DNA from 3 places in the Streptomyces thermocarboxydovorans genome. Region 3 is predicted to be linked to each of the others. Evidence: riboswitches for the same ligand, from Rfam matches in the RefSeq annotation. Region 3 holds a riboswitch; each other region holds the start of a gene.

Region 1 (6,928 bases), on a different contig from region 3:
GTCGACGGAGTAGAAGTTGCGGCCGGTGGGGAGGACATTGACCAGGCCGCGGGTCGGGGAGCCGGAGGGGCCCGCGGGGACGTAACCGCCGTCCAGGGCCCGCAGGATGTGGGTGATCTCGTCCGTGGTGCGGGCCAGGCGCGGTACGACCTCCTCGCAGGCGAAGCGCAGCACGGCCACGGCGGCGGGGAGTTCGGTGCCCAGCACCTCGCGCACCAGGTCCGGCGCCTGGTCGGCCGCCCAGCCGCGCTCCTCCATGCCCTCGGCGATCCGGCGGCACAGCTGCTCCAGCAGATCGATCGCGTCGGCGGCCGTACGGGAGGGCCCGTCGACGAGGTCGGTCAGCTCCGCCGGCACCTTCACCGGGGCGCCCGGCTCGACCAGCAGCTCCTTCTCCGCGAGCCCGAAGTGCTCGGCCAGCGCGGCCCGCAGGCCGGGCAGCGCGTCGGCCTGACCGCCCCACACCTGGGAGGCGCGCAGCACCGCCAGCACCAGGTTGACGCGCGGCTCACCGACCGGGCCGCCGCCCAGGACGTGCAGGCCGTCCCTGATCTGCACGTCCTTGATCTCACAGAGGTAGCCGTCGATGTGCATGACGAACTCGTCGAACTCGTCGTCGTCCGGCTGTTCGTCCACATGCAGGTCGTGGTGGAGCTCGGCGGCCTTGACCAGGGTCCAGATCTGCGCCCGTACCGCCGGTGCCTTCGCCGGGTCCAGGTCGGAGACCAAGGCGTACTCGTCGAGCAGCTGCTCCAGCTTGGCCAGGTCGCCGTAGGTGTCGGCGCGGGCCATCGGCGGGACCAGATGGTCCACCACGGTGGCGTGTCCGCGGCGCTTGGCCTGGGTGCCCTCGCCGGGGTCGTTGACGATGAACGGGTAGACCAGCGGCAGGTCGCCGAGCACCGCGTCCGGTGCGCAGCCCGCGCTCAGGCCGAGGCCCTTGCCGGGCAGCCACTCCATGGTGCCGTGCTTGCCCATGTGCACGATGGCGTCGGCGCCGAAGGTGTTCTCCAGCCAGCGGTAGGCGGCCAAGTAGTGGTGGGAGGGCGGCATGTCGGGGTCGTGGTAGATCGCGATGGGGTTCTCCCCGAAGCCGCGCGGCGGCTGGATCATCACGACCACGTTCCCGAACTGCAGGGCCGCCAGCACGATGTCGTCACCGTCGACATAGAGCGAGCCCGGCGGTTCGCCCCATGCCTCGGTCATCGCCTCCCGCAGCTCGGGGTCGAGCTTGTCGAACCAGGCCCGGTAGTCGGCGAGTGGCACCCGTGCGGGAGCCGCGGCCAGCTGCTCCTCGGTCAGCCACTCCACGTCGTGACCGCCGGCCTCGATCAGCCGGTGGATCAGCTCGTCGCCGCCGGACGGGTAGTCGGTGAGCGAGTAGCCGGCGTCGCGGAGCGCGTCCAGGACGCGTACGGCCGAGGCGGGGGTGTCCAGGCCGACCGCGTTGCCGACCCGGGAGTGCTTGGTCGGGTAGGCGGTGAAGACCAGCGCCAGCTTCTTCTCGGCGTTCGGCTTGTGCCGCAGCGCCGCATGGCGCACGGCGATCCCGGCGACCCGCGCGGCCCGCTCCGGGTCGGCGACGTACACCGGTACGTCGTCCGGGCCCTGCTCCTTGAAGGAGAACGGCACGGTGATCAGCCGTCCGTCGAACTCCGGGATGGCGACCTGCATCGCCGCGTCCATGGGGGACAGCGCGGCGTCCGACTCCTCCCAGGCGGCGCGCGGGGAGGTCAGGCACAGTCCTTGCAGCACGGGGATGTTGAGGTCGGCGAGGGCGCCGATGTCCCAGGTCTCTTCGTCGCCGCCGGCGGACGCCTGCGAGGCGTGGGTGCCGCCGGCGGCGAGCACGGTGGCGACCAGCGCGTCGGCCTTCGACAGCAGCGTGTACAGCTCCGGGTCCGCGCCGCGCAGTGAACCGCAGTACACGGGAAGGGCGTTGGCGCCGCGGGCCTCGATCGCGTCGCACAGGGTGTCGACGAAAGCGGTGTTGCCGCTCAGCTCGTGCGCCCGGTAGAAGAGCACGCCGACGGTCGGGCGGCCGTCGAGCAGGGGGCGTTCGCCGTGCACGCCGAAGGCGGGCATCTTCCGTGGCTCGTCGAAGCCCTCGCCGGTGAGCAGCACGGTGTCGGACAGAAAGCGGGCCAGCTGGGTGAGGTTGTCCGGCCCGCCCTCGACCAGGTAGCGCAGCGCCTCGGCCACCACACCGGCGGGCACCGTCGACTCGGCCATCAGCTCGGCGTCGGGCACGGCCTCTCCGCCGAGCAGCACGGCCGGGACGCCCGAGGCCTTCACCGCGGCCAGCCCGTCCTCCCAGGCCCGCTTGCCGCCGAGCAGCCGCACCACGGCGATGTCCGCGCCGTCCAGCAGCGCGGGCAGCTCGTCGGTGACGTCCACGCGGGTCGGGTTGCCGATCCGGTACTCGGCGTCGCCGGCCCGCGCCGCCAGCAGATCGGTGTCGGCGGTCGACAACAACAACACAGTGCTCATGCGGGCGCTCCCGGTGGGATGAAGGGCAGTCCTTGCGGCGCGCCGGACTCGATGAGCCGCCACAGCGCGTCCGTGTCCGCGTGCTGTTCGATCAGGTCGCCGAGCCGGTCCAGCTGCTGTTCGCGCAGCTCGGCGAAGGAGGTGTCGGGGGCGGGTGTGAAGCGGCGGCCCGCGGCGGCGGCCACCTCGCGCAGGAACGCACGCCGGAAGCCGTCCGACTCCAGCGAGCCGTGCCAGTGGGTGCCCCAGGTGTGCCCGACCCGGCAGCCGTCCAGGCTGTGTCCATGGTCATCGGAGATGAACGTCTCACCACCGAGGACTTCGGCGATGCCGTGGTGGATCTCGTAGCCCTCGACGCGTTCTCCGAGGGCCTGGCCGGCGGGCCGGGTAAGGGTCTTCTCGCGGGCGAACCGCACCCGTACCGGCAGGATCCCGAGCCCGGTCACCCGGCCCCGGCGGCTCTCCACCTCGTCCTCGATGTGCTCGCCGAGGATCTGGAAACCGCCGCAGATGCCGAGCACGGGACGTCCCTCGGCCGCCCGGCGCACCAGCGCCTCCGCCAGGCCCCGTTCGCGCAGCCACTCAAGCGCCCGCACGGTGCCGCGGGTTCCTGGGACCACCACCAGGTCGGCGTCCGCCAGCTCCTCGGGACGGTCCACGAACCGCACCACGACGCCCGGTTCGGCGGCGAGCGCGTCCACGTCGGTGAAGTTGGACATCAGCGGCACCGCGCACACCGCGACCCGCAGCACGTCCTCGCCGACCGGCGCGGCCACCTGCGACTCGCGCACCGCGCCGCGCAGCGAGACCCGCAGCCCGTCCTCCTCGTCGATGCCGAGCCCGTGCCGGAACGGCAGCACCCCGTAGGTGCGCCGCCCGGTGAGGCCGTGCAGCATGTCGAGGCCCGGCTGAAGCAGCGACACGTCGCCGCGGAACTTGTTCACCAGGAAGCCGGCGACCAGCTTCTGGTCCTCGCGGGAGAGCAGGGCGACGGTGCCGAAGAAGGAGGCGAAGACACCGCCGCGGTCGATGTCGCCGACGACCAGCACGGGGAGCCGCGCGCCCCGCGCGATCCCCATGTTCACGATGTCGGTCCGGCGCAGATTGATCTCCGCCGGGCTGCCCGCCCCCTCACAGATCACCGCGTCATACGTGCCCCGCAACTGCGCAAGGCAGTCCAGCACGGTGCCCAGCAGCCGCTGTTGGCGTCCGCCGTGGTAGCCGCGTGCGCTCAGCTCGCCGACCGGTTTGCCGAGCAGCACCACCTGGCTGCTCTGCTCCCCGCCGGGCTTGAGCAGCACCGGGTTCATCAGCGCCGTGGGCTCCAGCCGGCAGGCCTGCGCCTGCATGGCCTGCGCCCGGCCGATCTCGGCGCCCTCCCGGGTCACGAACGAGTTCAGCGACATGTTCTGCGCCTTGAACGGCGCCACCTTGACGCCCTGACGGACCAGCCAGCGGCAGATGCCGGCGGTCACCACGCTCTTGCCGGCGTCCGAGGTGGTCCCGGCGACCAGCAGCCCCCCACCGTTCATGCGCCCCGTCCCTTCATGAGCCTGCGCGCCACGGCGCCGGCGCCCAGCGCGAGCCAGCCGACCCTTCGGGAGAGCCGTACCGCCCGTTCGATGTCGGGCACGGTCACCGCGCGCCCCTGCCCGTTGAGCACCGGCCGGTGCTCGATGCGCCCGCCGTAGGACAGCGTGCCGCCGAGCCGCACACCCAGCGCGCCCGCGAACGAGGCTTCCACGGGGCCCGCGTTGGGGCTCGGGTGCTTGGCGGCGTCCGCCCGCCAGGCCCGCACCGCGCCCTTCGGGTCCGGACCGGCGAGCGCGGCCAGGGCGGCGGTCAGCCGCGCCCCCGGCCAGCCCGCCAGGTCGTCAAGGCGGGCCGACGCCCAGCCGTAGCGGCGGTAGCGCGGCGACTTGTGGCCGACCATGGCGTCCAGCGTGTTGACGGCGCGGAAGCCGAGCAGCCCCGGCACCCCGCCGACGGCACCCCACACCAGGGCGCCGACCACCGCGTCGGAGGTGTTCTCGGCGACGGACTCCACCACCGCGCGGGCGATGCCGTCGGCGTCCAGCGCCTGCGGGTCGCGCCCGCACAGATGCGGCAGCCGTGCCCGGGCCGCCTTCACGTCACCGGCCTGAAGGGCACGGGCGATGGCGCGGGCCTCCCGGGCGAGCGAGGTGCCGCCCACCACGGCCCAGGTGGCGACGCCGGTCAGGGCGAGAGAGGCGGCGGGGGAGCGGCGTACGCAGCGGGCGGCCAGGCCGCCCAGGGCGACCGTCCCGCCGACGCAGACGGCGGTGTGCGCGGCGCCCCAGCCGCGATGGTCCCGCCACAGCACACGTTCCACGGCAGCCGCGGCCCGCCCGAAAGCCGCGACCGGATGCCCGCGGCGGGGATCGCCGAGCAGCAGGTCGCCGAGGAAGCCGGCGGCGGAGCCGTACGCGAACACGCGATCGGCACCCATGGGTTCAGCCGGTGACGGATCCGGTGGGAATGCTCCGGGGTGCCCCGGTACGGGGCGGTGCGTCGCTGATCGACCTCAACAGGCAGCCGCGCATGGCGATATATGTCCTCACTCAGGGTGTCCGCGCCCTGGTTCGACGAGACCGGCGGTGAGAGTTCCTGGCTCCCGGGGTTGGTCACCCCGGTGACAGTGGCGGGACCGCGCCGGACTTCCACCGGCTTCCTCTCCTGCCGCCGCACTTGGCTCCGGCAGTCCACCACGCCCCCGGAAGGGCCGTCAACTTGCCGTTGACCTGCGAGGCTGAAGTGTGCTGAGGCCCACAGAGGGGTTCGGGTGGGGGAGCGCGAAAGGGTGGTGCGAGGCATCGCCTCGCACCACCCTCCGGAAACGCTCGCGGGGATCAGGCTGCCATGATCAGATAGATCCCGTAGCCCACCGCCGCCGCGCAGGCGGCGAAGCAGGCGTAGGCACCGGTGAGCGCCAGGGCCGCGGACCGGCCCTGCTCGGCGGCCCGTTCGCGGCGGGACAGGCCGGTGATGCCGAGTGTGAACAGCGCCACCAGTGCCACCGTGACCACGAGGCTGACGCCGAAGACGGAACCGAGGGCCGCCCAGTCGATCTTCATTGCTCTGCTGCTTTCCTTCGTGAGCCCGGGTGAGGGACGGGGCGGTCAGACGGTGGTCTTCGCCGGCGGGTTCGCCGGGTCGGCGGGCGCCGGAGCGGTGGGGGCAGGAGCGGTGGGGGCAGAGACGGTGGCCGTCAGCTCCTCCTCGAGGGCGCCGGTGGGCGGCGGGGTGACGGCGGCGATGGCCTGGGTCACCACGCCGGCCGGCTCCTCGGCCGGGGTCTCGGGGGCGTTGACGTTGGTGTGGTCGACCACCTCGCGCCGGGAGATCTTCCAGATCGCGGCGCTGGAGGCGACCAGGAAGACGGCCACCAGGACGGTGCCCCAGTCGCCGAAGCCGCAGACCCACTCGGCGAGAGCGGCGACGAGCGCGGCGGCGGGCAGCGTCAGACCCCAGGCGACGAACATCCGGGTGGCGGTCGACCAGCGGACCACGCCGCCCTTGCGGCCGAGGCCCGCGCCCATGACCGAGCCGGAGACGGAGTGCGTGGTGGACAGGGAGAAGCCGAGGTGGGAGGAGGCCAGGATGACCGTGGCGGCGCTGGTCTGGGCGGCGAAGCCCTGCTGCGGCTGAAGGTCGGTCAGGCCCTTGCCCATGGTGCGGATGATGCGCCAGCCGCCGAGGTAGGTGCCCAGGGCGATGGCGACGCCCGCGGAGAGGATGACCCACAGCGGCGGGTCGGAGTCGGGGGCGAGGGCGCCGCCGGCGATCAGGGCGAGGGTGATGATGCCCATCGTCTTCTGGGCGTCGTTGGTGCCGTGGGCCAGGGAGACCAGGCCGGCGGAGGCGATCTGCCCGGCCCGGTAGCCCTTCTCGGCGGCCTTGCCGTCGGCCTTCCGGCCGAGGCGGTAGGTCAGCCGGGCGGCGAGCATCGCGGCGATGCCGGCCACCAGCGGGGCGGCGAGCGCCGGGATCAGCACCTTGGTGACCAGCACGCCGCCGTGCACCGCGCCGATTCCGGCGGTGGCGACGGTGGCGCCGATCAGACCGCCCATCAGGGCGTGCGAGGAGCTGGACGGCAGACCGACCAGCCAGGTGAGGAGGTTCCAGAGGATCGCGCCGACCAGGGCGGCGAAGATGACCTCGGGACGGATGCCGGTCTCGTCGACGAGACCCTTGGAGATCGTGTTGGCGACCTCCACCGAGAGAAATGCACCGACAAGGTTGAGGACGGCGGACATGGCCACTGCCGCCTTGGGCCTCATCGCACCGGTCGAAATGGTCGTTGCCATCGCGTTCGCGGTGTCGTGGAAACCGTTCGTGAAATCGAACGCGAGTGCGGTCACCACCACAATCGCGAGGATCAGCGAGAAGCTTTCCATTTACCCAGGCAATCGTTCGA
Region 2 (6,928 bases), on a different contig from region 3:
CAATCGGGAGGTTCCCCATGTCTCTGCGCCCCCTCCTCACCGCCGCGGCCGGCGCGGCGCTGCTGCTCGGCCCCGTCGTCGCCGCGCCCCCGGCCGCCGCGGCGGCCGCGCCCGGCGAGACCGTCACCGTCAGCGCCACCGGCCGGATCACCGACGACGGCAAGATCACCCTCTCCGGCACCTACCGCTGCACCGGCGCCACCGGCCCGGCCTTCGTCAGCTCCTCCGTCCACCAGGGCAGCTCCACGGTCCGCTACGGCATCGGCGGCACCGGGGCCGTGTGCGACGGCACCCTGCGCACCTGGAAGAACACCGGCTCGGTGCACGCCGACACCGTGCGGCCGGGCAAGGTGGAGGCCGAGGCCACCGTCACCGAGCTGCGCTCCTTCGCCGGCCTGCCGCTTCCGGTCATCCACGCCGTCCAGAAGAAGGGCGTCGAGCTGAAGGCCGCCTGACGGAGGCCCTGCCGATGCCTGCCCGCCGCCCGACGGACGCCCACTTGGCCGGCCGCGCTCACTCCCCGTCGGCCGGCCAGCCCAGCAGACGTGCGCCGATGACCGCGGTCTGCAGCATGTACCGCTGGGCCGGGTCGGCGGGATTGGCGCCGGTGAGCTTGTGGATGCGCTCCAGGCGGTAGGTCAGGGCCCGCACGCTCAGCGACAGCCGCCGGGCGGCCTCGGCGGCGACGCAGCCGGAGTCGAAGTAGGCGGTCAGGGTGTCGAGCAGCGGCCGGGCACCGCCGCGGGCCTTGGTGAGCGGACCGAGGGCGTGGTGCACCAGGTCGGTCATGGCCTGCCGGTCGCGCGCGAGGACGGGGTAGACCAGCAGGTCGGCCGCGTGCAGCACCGGGTCGTCCAGCTCCAGCCGCTCGGCGATCTCCAGCGCGCTCAAGGCCTCCTCGTAGGACTGCACCACCCCGCCCGGCCCGCTGTGCGCCCGCCCGATGGCCACCTGGCCGCCGTCGGTGGCGGCGTGCGCCTGCTTGGCGAAGACCGTGAGCACTTCCTTCTGGTGTCTGGGCGCGATGCACAGCAGCCGCCCGTCCTTGGTGCTGAGCAGCACATGGCGGTCACCGAAACGGGCGATCAGCGCACGCTCCACCTGGCGGGGGACGGCGTCGCCCTCGTCGTAGGCGGCGGGGCCGCGGGCCACCGCCACGGCGTGCGCGTGGGACAGGCGCAGGCCGAAGCGTTCGGCGCGTTCGGCGAGCCGGCCCAGGTCGCTGCGCCCGTAGAGCAGGTCGTCGATGAACTCCCGGCGCGCGGCCACCTCCTGGCGCACCGCCAGCCGCTGGGCGCGCTCGTAGCCCTCGGCGAAGGCGTCCACCGCCTGCTGGACGGCCGCCAGCGCGTCGTCCACCGAACCGTTGCCGCGCGGCCAGGCCGTGCGGGCGGCGGACAGATGGGCGCGGACCAGGGCACGCATGCCGTAGCCGGCCTCCGCGGCCCGCTCGCCCAGCGCCCGGCGGGCGGAGAGCTCGTCCCGGGTCAGGCGCCGGCCGGTGGCGGCCACATCGGCGAGCAGACGGGCGTACCCCTCGAGATACTGCTCCGGAATCTCCCGCTCCACCATGCTCCCCCGGCCCCCGTGATCCTGACGCCCGTGTGACGCCCCTGGCCTCCCACCGGCAGGCTGACCCTAATGAACGCTGCCGGAATCCGGCAATGCGGCCCGGGCCGGTGTACGGGCACCATGGGCGCGGGGAGCACGGGGGAGGTTCCGGTTCCCGGCACCGGCAGATGCCGGGATCCGGAGCCGCTGCGGAGGGCCCCGCACTCATCGGTCGGTGGCGTGTGCCGCGGCGAGCGCGGCCAGCTCCTCCGGTGTCCGGGGCCCGCCCCCGTCCGCCGGCCACCCGTGCGCGCGCAGCAACTGCCCCACCGCGACACCCCACGGCAGCCGCAGCCCCGCCTCCGCCAGCAGATCCGCGCGGGCCAGCAGCTCACCGGCCGGACCGGTGCGCACACCCGACGGGGTGAGCAGCGCGGCGTCGTCGGCCCAGCGCAGCGCGAGGTCCACGTCATGGGTGGCCATCACCACCGTCGTGCCGCCCGCCCGCAGCCGGCCGAGCGTGGCCAGCAGCCTCTCCTGGCCGTCGGGATCGAGACCGGCGGTCGGCTCGTCCAGGATCAGCACCCGGGGCCGCATGGCGACGGCGCCCGCGATCGCGGTCCGCTTGCGCTGCCCGTAGGACAGCAGATGCGTGGGCCGGTCGGCGAGGTGGGAGATGTCAAGCGCGGCCAGCGCCTCGGCCACCCGGGCGCGCACCTCCTCGTCCGGCAGCCCGAGGTTCAGCGGCCCGAACGACACGTCCTGGCCGACGGAGGCGGCGAAGAGCTGGTCGTCGGGGTCCTGCACCACCAGCTGCACGGTGGTCCGCAGCCGGGTCAGCCCCTTGCGGTCGTGACGCACCGGCCGGCCCCCGACGGTCAACTCGCCCTCCAGCGGTCGCAGTCCGCCGCTGAGCAGCCGCATCAGCGTGGTCTTGCCGCTGCCGTTGCGCCCCAGCAGCGCCAGCGCGCGGCCCTCGGGGACCTCGAAGTCGAGGCCGCTGAGCACCAGCGGCCCGTCCTCGTAGGCGAACGACGCGCCCCGCAGGGCGACCAGGGCCGGTTCGGTCACGACAGGGGCCTTTCCAGGACGAAGGTGAGGGCGGTCAGCGCCGCCAGCAGGGCGAGGCTCGCCGCCGTGAAGCGGACGGAGACGCGCGCCTCGGGGACCAGCACACGCAGGGTGCCGTCGTAGCCGCGCCCGGCGAGTCCCGCCTGGAGCCGGGCCGCCCGGTCGAAGGACCGGACGAACGCGGTGGCGCCGAGACCGCCGAGCGAACGCCAGGTGGCCGCGCGGGTGGTGTGCCCCAGCCGGGCCGCCTGCGCCTCCCGGATCCGCCGCACCGAGTCGAGCAGCAGAAAGCTCATGCGGTACGTCACCAGCGCCACGTCCACCAGCGGCGCCGGCACCCCGGCCCGGACCAGGCGGGGCAGCAGATCGGACATGGGGGTGGTGAACGCGAACAGCAGCACGCCCAGCGAGGCGGCCGAGGTGCGCAGCAGCAACTCCCCGGCGCGCAGCGGCCCGTCGCCGGCGAGCGCCAGGAAACCGCCGGGCCCGCCCACCCGCACCAGCAGGGTGAGCGCCCCGGTGACACAGAAGCCCAGCGGCACCCGCCAGGCGCGCCACAGCCGCCGCGCCGGCACGCCCGCCGGCCCCAGCAGCCCGACGAGCGCGGCCGCGATCACCAGCGCCGCGCCCGGCCACGGCGGCAGCGAGATCGCCAGCACCGTCAGGCCAAGACCGAGCACCGCCTTGTCCACGGGATGCCGGCGGCGCCAGCGACTGCTGTGCGCCGCCGCGTCGATCGACAGCACCCGGTCAGCTCCGCGGCCGGGACGCGGTCTCGTCGCCGCCGCCCCCGTCGCCCGCGGGCTCGTGCTCCGGTTCGGTGCGGACCAGCGCCCTGGCCTCGCCCTGGCGGCGGCCCCGCCGCAGACCGAAGTAGTAGGCGAGGACCCCGGCGCCGATCGCGGCCTGCAGGGCGAACAGGGCCGACTCGATCTCGGCGGACGGAGGCTCGTACAGCGGGGAGAACCACGGCTCGTAGTCGGGGTCCAGCTCGGTGATCGCGGTCTCCGCCTCCCCGTCCGCCCCGGCGAACGGCTCCTCCTTGTGGTCGCCGAGCCCGAGCACCAGCGGCAGCACGGCGAGCGCGGCCACCGCGAGCAGCAGCAGAAGGTTGATCCGGGTGCCGCGCTTCACCGGGCCACCGCCTTCCGCTCCGCGGTGCGGGCGGACCCCGCCCCGGCCACCAGCACACCCAGCCGGGTCAGTTCGCCCCTGCTGGACTGCACCAGCATCCGCATCACCAGCACGGTCAGCAGCCCCTCGCTGACCGCCAGCGGGATCTGCGTCACCGCGAAGATGGAGCCGAACTTGCCGAGCGCGCCCAGGAATCCGCTGCCCGGGTCCGGGAAGGCCAGCGCCAGCTGCACACTGGTCACGCAGTACGTCGACAGGTCGGCGAGGAACGCGCCGCAGAACACGGCGGCCATCAGCGGCACGTCGTAGCGCCGCAGCAGCCCGTACACGGCGTAACCGGCCCAGGGTCCGACGACCGCCATGGAGAACACGTTGGCGCCCAGCGTGGTCAGGCCGCCGTGGGCGAGCAGCAGCGACTGGAACAGCAGGGTGATGGTGCCCAGCACCGCCATCACCGGCGGCCGGAACAGGATCGCTCCCAGCCCGGTACCGGTGGGATGGGAGCAACTCCCGGTCACCGAGGGCAGTTTCAGCGCCGACAGAACGAAGGTGAAGGCTCCCGACGCGCCCAGCAGCAGCGTGCTCTCGGGGTGTTCCCTCACTTCACGGATGAGCGACCGGGCTCCGTGGATCACGAACGGCGCCGCTGCGACGCCCCAGGCGACCGCGTGCGCCGGTGGCAGAAAACCCTCGGCTATGTGCATGGCTCAGCAGACCCTCTCCAGCACCTCGTGGATGGTTGACGTGCCTTGGCCGGTCTCCTGGCTGACGGGTACCACCGCCCGTGCTCCGCCTTCCCGGGTCCCAAGACCCAGTGGCTGTCCGTGAGGACCGGAGCCGGACTTCCCGATCACAGTGGCGAGGGCCGCACCGGCATCACACCGGTTTCCCGTCACCAAGGCGTGGTGACAGTAGTTCGCGTCACGGCCCGGTGACAAGCCGCCACCGGGGCGCGTGGAGTTCGCCCGGCAGGGCGGGCTGGCCGCCGACGGCCGCTGCAAGGCGTTCTCCGACGACGCCGACGGCACCGGCTGGTCCGAGCGCGTCGGCGTGCTGGTGCTGCAGCGGCTGTCCGACGCCCGCCGCGAGGGACGCCGGGTGCTGGCCGTGCCGCGCGGCAGCGCCGTCAACCAGGACGGCGAGAGCAACGGCCTCACCGCACCCAACGGCCCCTCCCAGGAACGCGTCATCCGCCACGCCCTCGCCTCCGCCGGGCTCACCCCGGCCGAGGCCGACGCGGTCGATACGGCGACGCCGGAGCGGCCTTCACCCTCTTCATCTCGGTGCTCGGCACCAGCATGGTGCAGCTGTACGGCAGCGAGGAGCTGAAGGCGCGCTATCTGAACCCCATGGCCGCCGGGGGCACGTTCTGCGCCACCCTGGGGAGCGAACGGGCCGCCGGCATCGAACTCGGCCGCATCGAGTCCGTGGTGTCCGAGGAGGGCGGCGAACTGGTCTCACCGGGGAGAAGTCGCCCGGGGGTGCTCAGAGGACGCCCAGGGAGGCGCACTCGGGGTCCGGGATCCACCAGCGGGCGACGTGCCCGTCCTGCCCCGGCACGGCGGGCGAGACTGAAAAGGTCCCGGCGAGTGCAGGAAGCGCCGTCGCACCGCTGCCGCGTCCGTGACAGGTTGCTGCCGCCGCCCGTCAGGCGCAGCCGTGGCGCCAGTTCCAGCCGGCGAAGGTGTGCCGCGCCTCCACGTCGAAGCGGCATGAGGCGGTGCCGTCGGCGGCGAGGTCCACGTAGGAGTGGTGGGTGTTGGCGTACCAGGAGCCGGTCGGGTCGAAGATGCCCCGGTAGCCGAAGTCCGCGTGCGCCTCGGTGCGGGAGACCGCGCAGTCGGCGCTGCAGTCGGTGTCGCTGCGGGCCGAGACCAGCGACCAGCCGGCGTTCCACGGCTCGCGGTTGAACTGCTGGGTGGCCCCGGTCGAAGCGGCCGCGACCCGGCTGCCGCCGGTGGTCCACTCGGAGGCCGTGTACAGGCCGGTCATCCGGATGTTGCAGCAGTCGTACATCTCGTTCCAGCTCGACACCCGGTGAGTGCCGTCCGCCTTCGTGCCGGACGCCGCCTTCGTGCCGGACGCCGCCGTCGCGCCGGACGCTGCCTTCTTCGTGCCGGACGCCGCCGCCATGGTCCGGGCCGCCGCGCCCTCGGCCTTGCCGGCCGGCACCATCCGCACCGTGCCGTACCGGGCCGTGCAGTCCGCGCCGATCGACACCTCCCGCTCCACCGCCATCCCCGCGGGCGGCACCGGCAGCGAGCCCGTCAGCCGCAGCGTGCCGCAGGACCGCTCGGTGGGCCGTGCCTCGTCGCCGCCGGCCGCCCGTGCGGCGGGCGCCATGACGGTGAGCACGGCGGCGGCGAGCATCGTGCCGAGAGCCATTCGGATACGCAATTCCCGTTCCTTTCAGAAAAGTTCGACGCGGACCATTCCGGAAGGAAACGTAACCTCGCGCCCGCGATTGCGGGGCGGTCGCCCGGAATGTGGCAGAAAGCTGACGGTCTGCGTTCCCCGCGGGAGGACCCGCCGTGCAGCACCTTCATGTCAGCGCAGTTGAGGCGCTCCGGGACCGGTACGGACAGTGGTGATCCGAATGTGCGCATCCGCCACCCCTCCCGTGTCGGAAGGGTTTCCGATGAGCGTGCGGCAGCTGAGCGGGACCACGGCGGACATCCGGGCGAAATCCGGGAGACCAGCGGCCTGCTCGACCGGATCCCCCTGCACGACGCCGAACTGGAACGCCGGTTGCGGGAATCCCTGGAACGCGTGGAGAAACGGCTTCTCGCCGTGGCCCAGGACGGTGCTGATCCGGCAAGGGAGCCGGTGATGACCCTGCACGAGTGGATCGCCGAGCTCGACCGCATCCGCCGCGACGTTCTCGCCGGCCCGGGCGAGAAGGCGACGGCGGCGCAGCACGCCAAGGGGAAGCTGACGGCGCGGGAGCGCATCGAGCGGGATCGATCACCTGCACCGGCGGCGTCGGCAAGACCGCCCTCGCCGTCCACTGGGCCCACCAGGTGCACGCCCGCTTTCCCGACGGGCAGCTCTTCGCCGACACGGCTACGACGAGGAGCAGGCCCCGCGCAAGCCGAGCGCCGTCCTCCACCGCTTCCTGCGCGCCCCCGGCGTGCCGGGCCCGCAGATCTCCGCCGACCAGGTGGAACGCACC
Region 3 (6,928 bases):
GAGATTTCGTTGCTGTTGTTTTGCGGTTGAGCGGCGCTCGCATACCGCTGAGCGGACACGGGGTTCCTGACCTGGTGCGCCTGACCTAGATTTCCTGCGCATTGCCAGCCGGTGATCCGTGAGGGGACAGGAGCCGCAGATGTCGCAAGCCCCAGATACCGGCAGGGAACCAGTGGTGACGCCCGTGCGCGTCGTCATCGGTCTCTGCCTCGTCGCACCGTTCGTCGCCATGCTGTGGGTCGGCTCGTACGCCAAGACCGACCCGGTGCTGATCGGCATCCCGTTCTTCTACTGGTACCAGATGCTGTGGGTGCTGATCTCGACCACGCTGACGATGGTCGCCTACAAGCTCTGGCAGCGTGACCAGCGTGCCCGCAAGGCCTCGAAGGGCGGTGCGGAGCAGTGAACGAGGACGTCAACGTCGTAGCGCTCGCCGTCTTCATCTTCTTCTTCGTGCTGGTCACGGTCATGGGCTTCCTGGCCGCGCGCTGGCGCAAGGCGGCGAACGAGCACACCCTGGACGAATGGGGCCTGGGCGGACGGTCGTTCGGCACCTGGGTGACCTGGTTCCTGCTGGGCGGTGACCTGTACACCGCGTACACCTTCGTGGCCGTCCCGGCGGCGATCTACGCGGCAGGCGCGGCGGGCTTCTTCGCGGTGCCGTACACGATCCTGGTGTATCCGCTGATCTTCACCTTCCTGCCCCGCCTGTGGTCGGTGTCGCACAAGCACGGCTATGTGACCACCTCCGACTTCGTGCGCGGCCGCTTCGGCTCGAAGGGGCTGTCGCTGGCGGTGGCGATCACCGGCATCCTGGCGACGATGCCGTACATCGCGCTGCAGCTGGTCGGCATCCAGGCCGTGCTCGACGTGATGGGCGTCGGCGGCGGGGAGAGCACCAACTGGTTCATCAAGGACCTGCCGCTGCTGATCGCCTTCGGTGTACTGGCCGCGTACACCTACTCGTCCGGTCTGCGGGCGCCCGCGCTGATCGCGTTCGTCAAGGACACGCTGATCTACCTGGTGATCGCGGTGGCGATCATCTACATCCCGATCAAGCTGGGCGGGTTCGACGACATCTTCGCCAGCGCGAGCAAGGCGTTCGGCGAGACCAACCCGGCCACCGGCCAGCCGCGCGGTGCGCTGGTGCCGGGCGACGCGGGCCAGTGGACGTACGCGACGCTGGCGTTCGGTTCGGCGCTGGCGCTGTTCATGTACCCGCACTCGATCACGGCGACGCTGTCCTCGCGCAGCCGTGAGGTGATCCGCCGCAACACCACGATCCTGCCGCTGTACTCCCTGATGCTGGGCCTGCTGGCGCTGCTCGGCTTCATGGCGATCGCGGCCGGGGTGAAGGTGCAGAACGGCCAGCTGGCGATCCCGCAGCTGTTCGAGAACATGTTCCCGGACTGGTTCGCGGGTGTGGCCTTCGCGGCGATCGGCATCGGCGCGCTGGTGCCGGCGGCGATCATGTCGATCGCGGCGGCGAACCTGTTCACCCGCAACATCTACAAGGACTTCATCAAGCCCGACGCCACACCCAAGGACGAGACGCGGGTGTCCAAGCTGGTCTCGCTGCTGGTGAAGGTGGGTGCGCTGGTCTTCGTCCTGACCATGGACAAGACGGTGGCGATCAACTTCCAGCTGCTCGGCGGCATCTGGATCCTGCAGACCTTCCCGGCGCTGGTGGGCGGCCTGTTCACCCGCTGGTTCCACCGGTGGGCGCTGCTGGCCGGCTGGGCGGTCGGCATGATCTACGGCACGGCCGCCGCGTACGGGGTGTCCTCGCCGACGCAGAAGCACTTCGGCGGTTCCGCGGACGAGATCCCGGGCATCGGCGAGATCGGGTACATCGGTCTCACCGCCTTTGTGATCAACGTCCTGGTGACTGTGGTCCTGACCTTCGTGTTCAAGGCGGTCAAGGCGCCCGAGGGCAACGACGAGACCCAGCCGTCGGACTACACGGCGGACGCGGGCGACCCCGGTGTCCAGGTGGAGCTGCCGCCGGCCACCGCGGCCGCCGAGCACTGACGCGCTGACGCTCCGATGCGCTGACGCGCTGACGCACTGATGCGCTGAGCGCGGTTCCCGCGCCGTCGTGGGCCGGGCACGGGCCGCCGGAGAGATCCGGCGGCCCGTTGTCGTACCCGTGCGGCAGACTCGCTCCATGGACATCGTCATCAGGCCGGTGCAGGCCGAGGAGTACGAGGAGCTGGGGGAGATCACCGCCCGGGCCTATCTCGACGACGGGCTGCTGGACTTCGGGGAGAGCGACGCCTACCTGGGCGAGCTGCGGGACGTGGCCAAGCGGGCGGCGGCAGCCGAGGTGCTGGTCGCCGAGGAGCGGGGGCGGCTGCTGGGCGGGGTGACGTTCGTGCCGGACGGAGGGCCGATGGCGGACATCGCCGGGCCGGGCGAGGCCGAGATACGGATGCTCGCGGTGGACCGGGCCGGCCGGGGGCGGGGCGCCGGGGAGGCCCTGGTGCGTGCCTGTGTGGAGCGGGCGCGGGCGCTCGGGTGCGAGCGGATGGTGCTGTCCACGCAGGCGTCGATGCATGCGGCGCACCGCATCTACGAACGGCTCGGGTTCGTCCGCACCCCCGAGCGGGACTGGAATCCGGTCCCGCACCTGGACGACCTCACGCTGCTCACCTATGAACTGACGCTCTGACAGCATCGCGGCACAACATATGGGGGTGCTCGCACCACCCGGCACAAGATGTATGCTCATGCTCGCTGTCGCCGCAGGGGAATCCGGTGCGAATCCGGAACTGTCCCGCAACGGTGTACTCGTGCCTGCCCGCCTCTCGTGTGCGTGCCACGGGCCAAGTCCGAGGACCTGCCGACAGTGCGCCCGGCCGTCCGGTCGGGTGCCCTGACGTCCGGGCCTCGCGGAATGGGCCGGTGGACGCGGCGCCGTGTGCGCTCGTGAGCTGCCTCCTGCCCTCGACGAGGCCCCTGTGCCGAGCGAGGGAGACCCCACGTGACCATCGCGCCAGCCGATCCGGCTTCAGCGATCGACGTGACCGAGGCGGGCGACGGCCCCGGTGCCGCGCTGCTGCGGACCCTGACCGAGCTGACCGCCGACCTGCCCGACGCCGACCCCGGCCGGGTGGCCGCCGCCGCGCTGCGCGGCCGGTCCGCCCGCGCCGACGAGGCTGAGCTGCGGGAGCTGGCCACCGAGGCGGCGGCGGGGCTGATCTCCGAGGACCCCGCCTACTCCCGGCTCGCCGCCCGGCTGCTGACCATCGGCATCCGCGCCGAGGCCGCCTCCCAGGGCGTCACTTCGTTCACCACCTCCGTCGCGACCGGTCACCGCGAGGGCCTCATCGCGGACCGGACCGCCGCGTTCGTCCGGCGGCACGCCGAGCGCCTGGACGCGCTGATCGACACCGGCGCCGACGACCGCTTCGGCTACTTCGGCCTGCGCACCCTGCACAGCCGCTATCTGCTGCGGCACCCGATCACCCGCAAGGTGATCGAGACGCCCCAGCACTTCCTGCTGCGGGTGGCCGCCGGTCTCGCCGAGGACGACACCGTCCGCGCGCTGGAGGAGGTCGCGGCGCTGTACCGGCTGATGAGCCGGCTGGACTATCTGCCCTCCTCCCCCACGCTGTTCAACTCCGGCACCCGTCACCCGCAGATGTCCTCCTGCTATCTGCTGGACTCCCCCAAGGACGAGCTGGACTCCATCTACGACCGCTACCACCAGGTGGCCCGCCTCTCGAAGCACGCCGGCGGCATCGGGCTGTCGTACTCCCGCATCCGCTCCCGGGGTTCGCTGATCCGGGGCACCAACGGGCACTCCAACGGCATCGTGCCGTTCCTGAAGACGCTGGACGCCTCGGTGGCCGCGGTGAACCAGGGCGGCCGGCGCAAGGGCGCGGCGGCGGTGTACCTGGAGACCTGGCACTCGGACATCGAGGAGTTCCTGGAACTGCGCGACAACACGGGTGAGGACGCCCGGCGCACGCACAATCTGAACCTGGCGCACTGGGTGCCGGACGAGTTCATGCGGCGGGTCAGCGCCGACGAGCAGTGGTCGCTGTTCTCGCCCTCGGACGTGCCCGAGCTGGTCGACCTGTGGGGCGAGGAGTTCGACGCGGCCTACCGCAGGGCGGAGGCGGCGGGCCTGGCGAGGAAGACCCTGCCCGCGCGTGAGCTGTACGGGCGGATGATGCGCACCCTGGCGCAGACCGGCAACGGCTGGATGACCTTCAAGGACGCCGCCAACCGCACCGCCAACCAGACCGCCGAGCCCGGCCAGGTGATCCACTCCTCCAACCTCTGCACGGAGATCCTGGAGGTCACCGGCGACGGCGAGACGGCGGTGTGCAACCTGGGGTCGGTCAATCTCGGCGCGTTCGCCGACCCGGCGGCCGGGGACATCGACTGGCAGCGGCTGGACGAGACCGTGCGCACGGCCGTGACCTTCCTCGACCGGGTCGTCGACATCAACTTCTACCCGACCGAGCAGGCGGCGCGCTCCAACGCCAAGTGGCGGCCGGTGGGCCTCGGCGCGATGGGGCTGCAGGACGTCTTCTTCAAGCTGCGCCTGCCCTTCGACTCCCCCGAGGCGAAGGCGCTGTCCACGAAGATCGCCGAGCGGATCATGCTCGCCGCCTACGAGGCCTCCGCCGGCCTGGCCGAGCGCAACGGGCCGCTGCCCGCCTGGGGGAAGACCCGCACGGCCCGGGGTGTGCTGCATCCCGACCACTACGACGTCGAGTTCGCCTGGCCGGAACGCTGGGCGGCGCTGCGGGAGCGGATCGCCTCCACCGGCCTGCGCAACTCGCTGCTGCTGGCGATCGCGCCGACCGCCACCATCGCCTCCATCGCGGGCGTCTACGAGTGCATCGAGCCGCAGGTGTCCAACCTGTTCAAGCGCGAGACGCTCTCCGGTGAGTTCCTGCAGGTCAACTCCTACCTGGTCGAGGATCTGAAGCGGCTCGGGGTGTGGGACGCGCGCACCCGGGAGGCGCTGCGCGAGGCGAACGGCTCGGTGCAGGGCTTCGAGTGGATCCCCGAGGACGTGCGGCGGCTGTACCGCACGGCCTGGGAGATCCCGCAGCGCGGTCTGATCGACATGGCCGCCGCCCGCACCCCGTTCCTGGACCAGTCCCAGTCCCTGAACCTGTTCATGGAGACGCCGACCATCGGCAAGCTCTCCTCGATGTACGCGTACGCCTGGAAATCGGGCCTGAAGACGACGTACTACCTGCGTTCGCGCCCGGCGACCCGGATCGCGCGCGCGGCCCGCGCGCAGCAGCCCACCGTCCCCGCGCAGCCCACCGCCGATCCCGAGGCGGTCGCCTGCTCCCTGGAGAACCCCGAGTCCTGCGAGGCATGCCAGTGACCACCAGCACCACCCGTCCCCAGAACCTGCTCGACCCCGGCTTCGAGCTGACGCTGCGGCCGATGCGGTACCCCGACTTCTACGAGCGATACCGGGACGCCATCAAGAACACCTGGACCGTGGAGGAGGTCGACCTCCACTCCGACGTGGCCGACCTCGCCAAGCTCAGCCCGGCCGAGCAGCATCTGATCGGCAGGCTGGTGGCGTTCTTCGCCACCGGCGACTCGATCGTGGCGAACAACCTGGTGCTGACGCTGTACAAACACATCAACTCGCCCGAGGCGCGGCTGTATCTGAGCCGTCAGCTGTTCGAGGAGGCCGTCCACGTCCAGTTCTATCTGACGCTGCTGGACACCTATCTGCCCGACCCGGACGACCGGGCCGCCGCCTTCGCGGCCGTGGAGAACATCCCGTCGATCCGGGAGAAGGCCGGGTTCTGCTTCAAGTGGATGGACTCGGTGGAGGAGATCGACCGGCTGCGCACGAGGGAGGACCGCCGCCGGTTCCTGCTCAACCTGATCTGCTTCGCGGCGTGCATCGAGGGCCTGTTCTTCTACGGGGCCTTCGCCTACGTGTACTGGTTCCGCAGCCGGGGCCTGCTGCACGGGCTGGCGACCGGCACCAACTGGGTGTTCCGCGACGAGACGATGCACATGTCCTTCGCCTTCGACGTGGTCGACACCGTGCGCAAGGAGGAGCCGGAGCTCTTCGACGAGGAGCTGGGCCGGCAGGTGACCGACATGCTGCGCGAGGCGGTCGAGGCGGAGCTGCAGTTCGCCCGTGACCTGTGCGGCGACGGGCTGCCGGGGATGAACACCGAGTCGATGCGGCAGTACCTGGAGTGCGTCGCCGACCAGCGGCTGACCCGGCTGGGCTTCGCCCCCGTCTACGGCTCGGAGAACCCGTTCTCGTTCATGGAGCTGCAGGGGGTGCAGGAGCTGACGAACTTCTTCGAGCGGCGCCCGTCCGCGTACCAGGTCGCCGTGGAGGGCACGGTCGACCTGGACGAGGACTTCTAGGAGACCTCCCCGGTCTCCGGGAAGGCTCTTCGGCCGGTGTCCGTCCGGGTGCCACCTCGTCTCACGCCGCTCGCGCGGTGTGCTGCGAGGTGGCGTCACGGCGCGACGTGGGGCCGGCGGAGGCCGGCGTGTGGCCGGCGAGGGCCCGGGGCGTGACCCGTGCCGTGTCCCTGGCGGTCCCGGCCTGCCGGAGCTGACGGTCGATCCTCCGCTCGTGCGCGATGCCGATCGCGGCGGGGAGGACCATCAGGGCGAACAGGGCGAGAACGACGAGCATTCCGATCAGTGCTTCCATGTGTGCCGTATCCATGGACACCACTGTCGCGTCAGACGCTCCTTACAAACAGTGGCAGGACTGCCGCACACCCTCGATTTCCTGCCAATGACGAGGCACACTGGGAGCATGCTCCGCAATGTGGCCGCCGTCCTCCTGAACGGCGTGAACCCCTTCGAACTCGGTGTCGTCTGCGAGGTCTTCGGCATCGACCGCAGCGACGAGGGACTGCCGGTGTACGACTTCGCCGTGGCCTCGGCGGAGGGCCCCGTGCTGCGC

The links. A riboswitch is a leader RNA that binds a small molecule or an ion and turns the genes downstream of it on or off. The one in region 3 is predicted to bind cobalamin.
Region 1: it holds a riboswitch for cobalamin, as region 3 does, so the genes downstream of both, ABD198_RS07045 (cobalamin biosynthesis protein) here and ABD198_RS11245 (ribonucleoside-diphosphate reductase subunit alpha) in region 3, are expected to answer to the same signal.
Region 2: it holds a riboswitch for cobalamin, as region 3 does, so the genes downstream of both, ABD198_RS04755 (energy-coupling factor ABC transporter permease) here and ABD198_RS11245 (ribonucleoside-diphosphate reductase subunit alpha) in region 3, are expected to answer to the same signal.

What each region holds. Positions count from the first base shown of each region.
Region 1 is NZ_BAAAGU010000011.1:2,006-8,933, reverse strand. It holds gene cobN (cobaltochelatase subunit CobN) at 1-2,490, opposite strand, end outside; gene ABD198_RS07050 (cobyric acid synthase) at 2,487-4,022, opposite strand; gene ABD198_RS07045 (cobalamin biosynthesis protein) at 4,019-4,960, opposite strand; cobalamin riboswitch at 5,094-5,233, opposite strand; gene ABD198_RS07040 (hypothetical protein) at 5,361-5,585, opposite strand; gene ABD198_RS07035 (inorganic phosphate transporter) at 5,631-6,908, opposite strand.
Region 2 is NZ_BAAAGU010000007.1:66,946-73,873, reverse strand. It holds gene ABD198_RS04780 (DUF6299 family protein) at 18-455, shown strand; gene ABD198_RS04775 (PucR family transcriptional regulator) at 514-1,572, opposite strand; gene ABD198_RS04770 (energy-coupling factor ABC transporter ATP-binding protein) at 1,777-2,622, opposite strand; gene cbiQ (cobalt ECF transporter T component CbiQ) at 2,619-3,368, opposite strand; gene ABD198_RS04760 (energy-coupling factor ABC transporter substrate-binding protein) at 3,373-3,756, opposite strand; gene ABD198_RS04755 (energy-coupling factor ABC transporter permease) at 3,753-4,460, opposite strand; cobalamin riboswitch at 4,491-4,671, opposite strand; partial or broken gene ABD198_RS04750 (beta-ketoacyl synthase N-terminal-like domain-containing protein) at 4,705-5,001, shown strand; gene ABD198_RS04745 (hypothetical protein) at 5,404-6,141, opposite strand; gene ABD198_RS04740 (hypothetical protein) at 6,304-6,675, opposite strand.
Region 3 is NZ_BAAAGU010000019.1:33,836-40,763, reverse strand. It holds gene ABD198_RS11260 (DUF3311 domain-containing protein) at 140-406, shown strand; gene mctP (monocarboxylate uptake permease MctP) at 403-2,031, shown strand; gene ABD198_RS11250 (GNAT family N-acetyltransferase) at 2,168-2,671, shown strand; cobalamin riboswitch at 2,724-2,861, shown strand; gene ABD198_RS11245 (ribonucleoside-diphosphate reductase subunit alpha) at 2,984-5,356, shown strand; gene ABD198_RS11240 (ribonucleotide-diphosphate reductase subunit beta) at 5,419-6,375, shown strand; gene ABD198_RS11235 (hypothetical protein) at 6,437-6,670, opposite strand; gene ABD198_RS11230 (GlxA family transcriptional regulator) at 6,779-6,928, shown strand, end outside.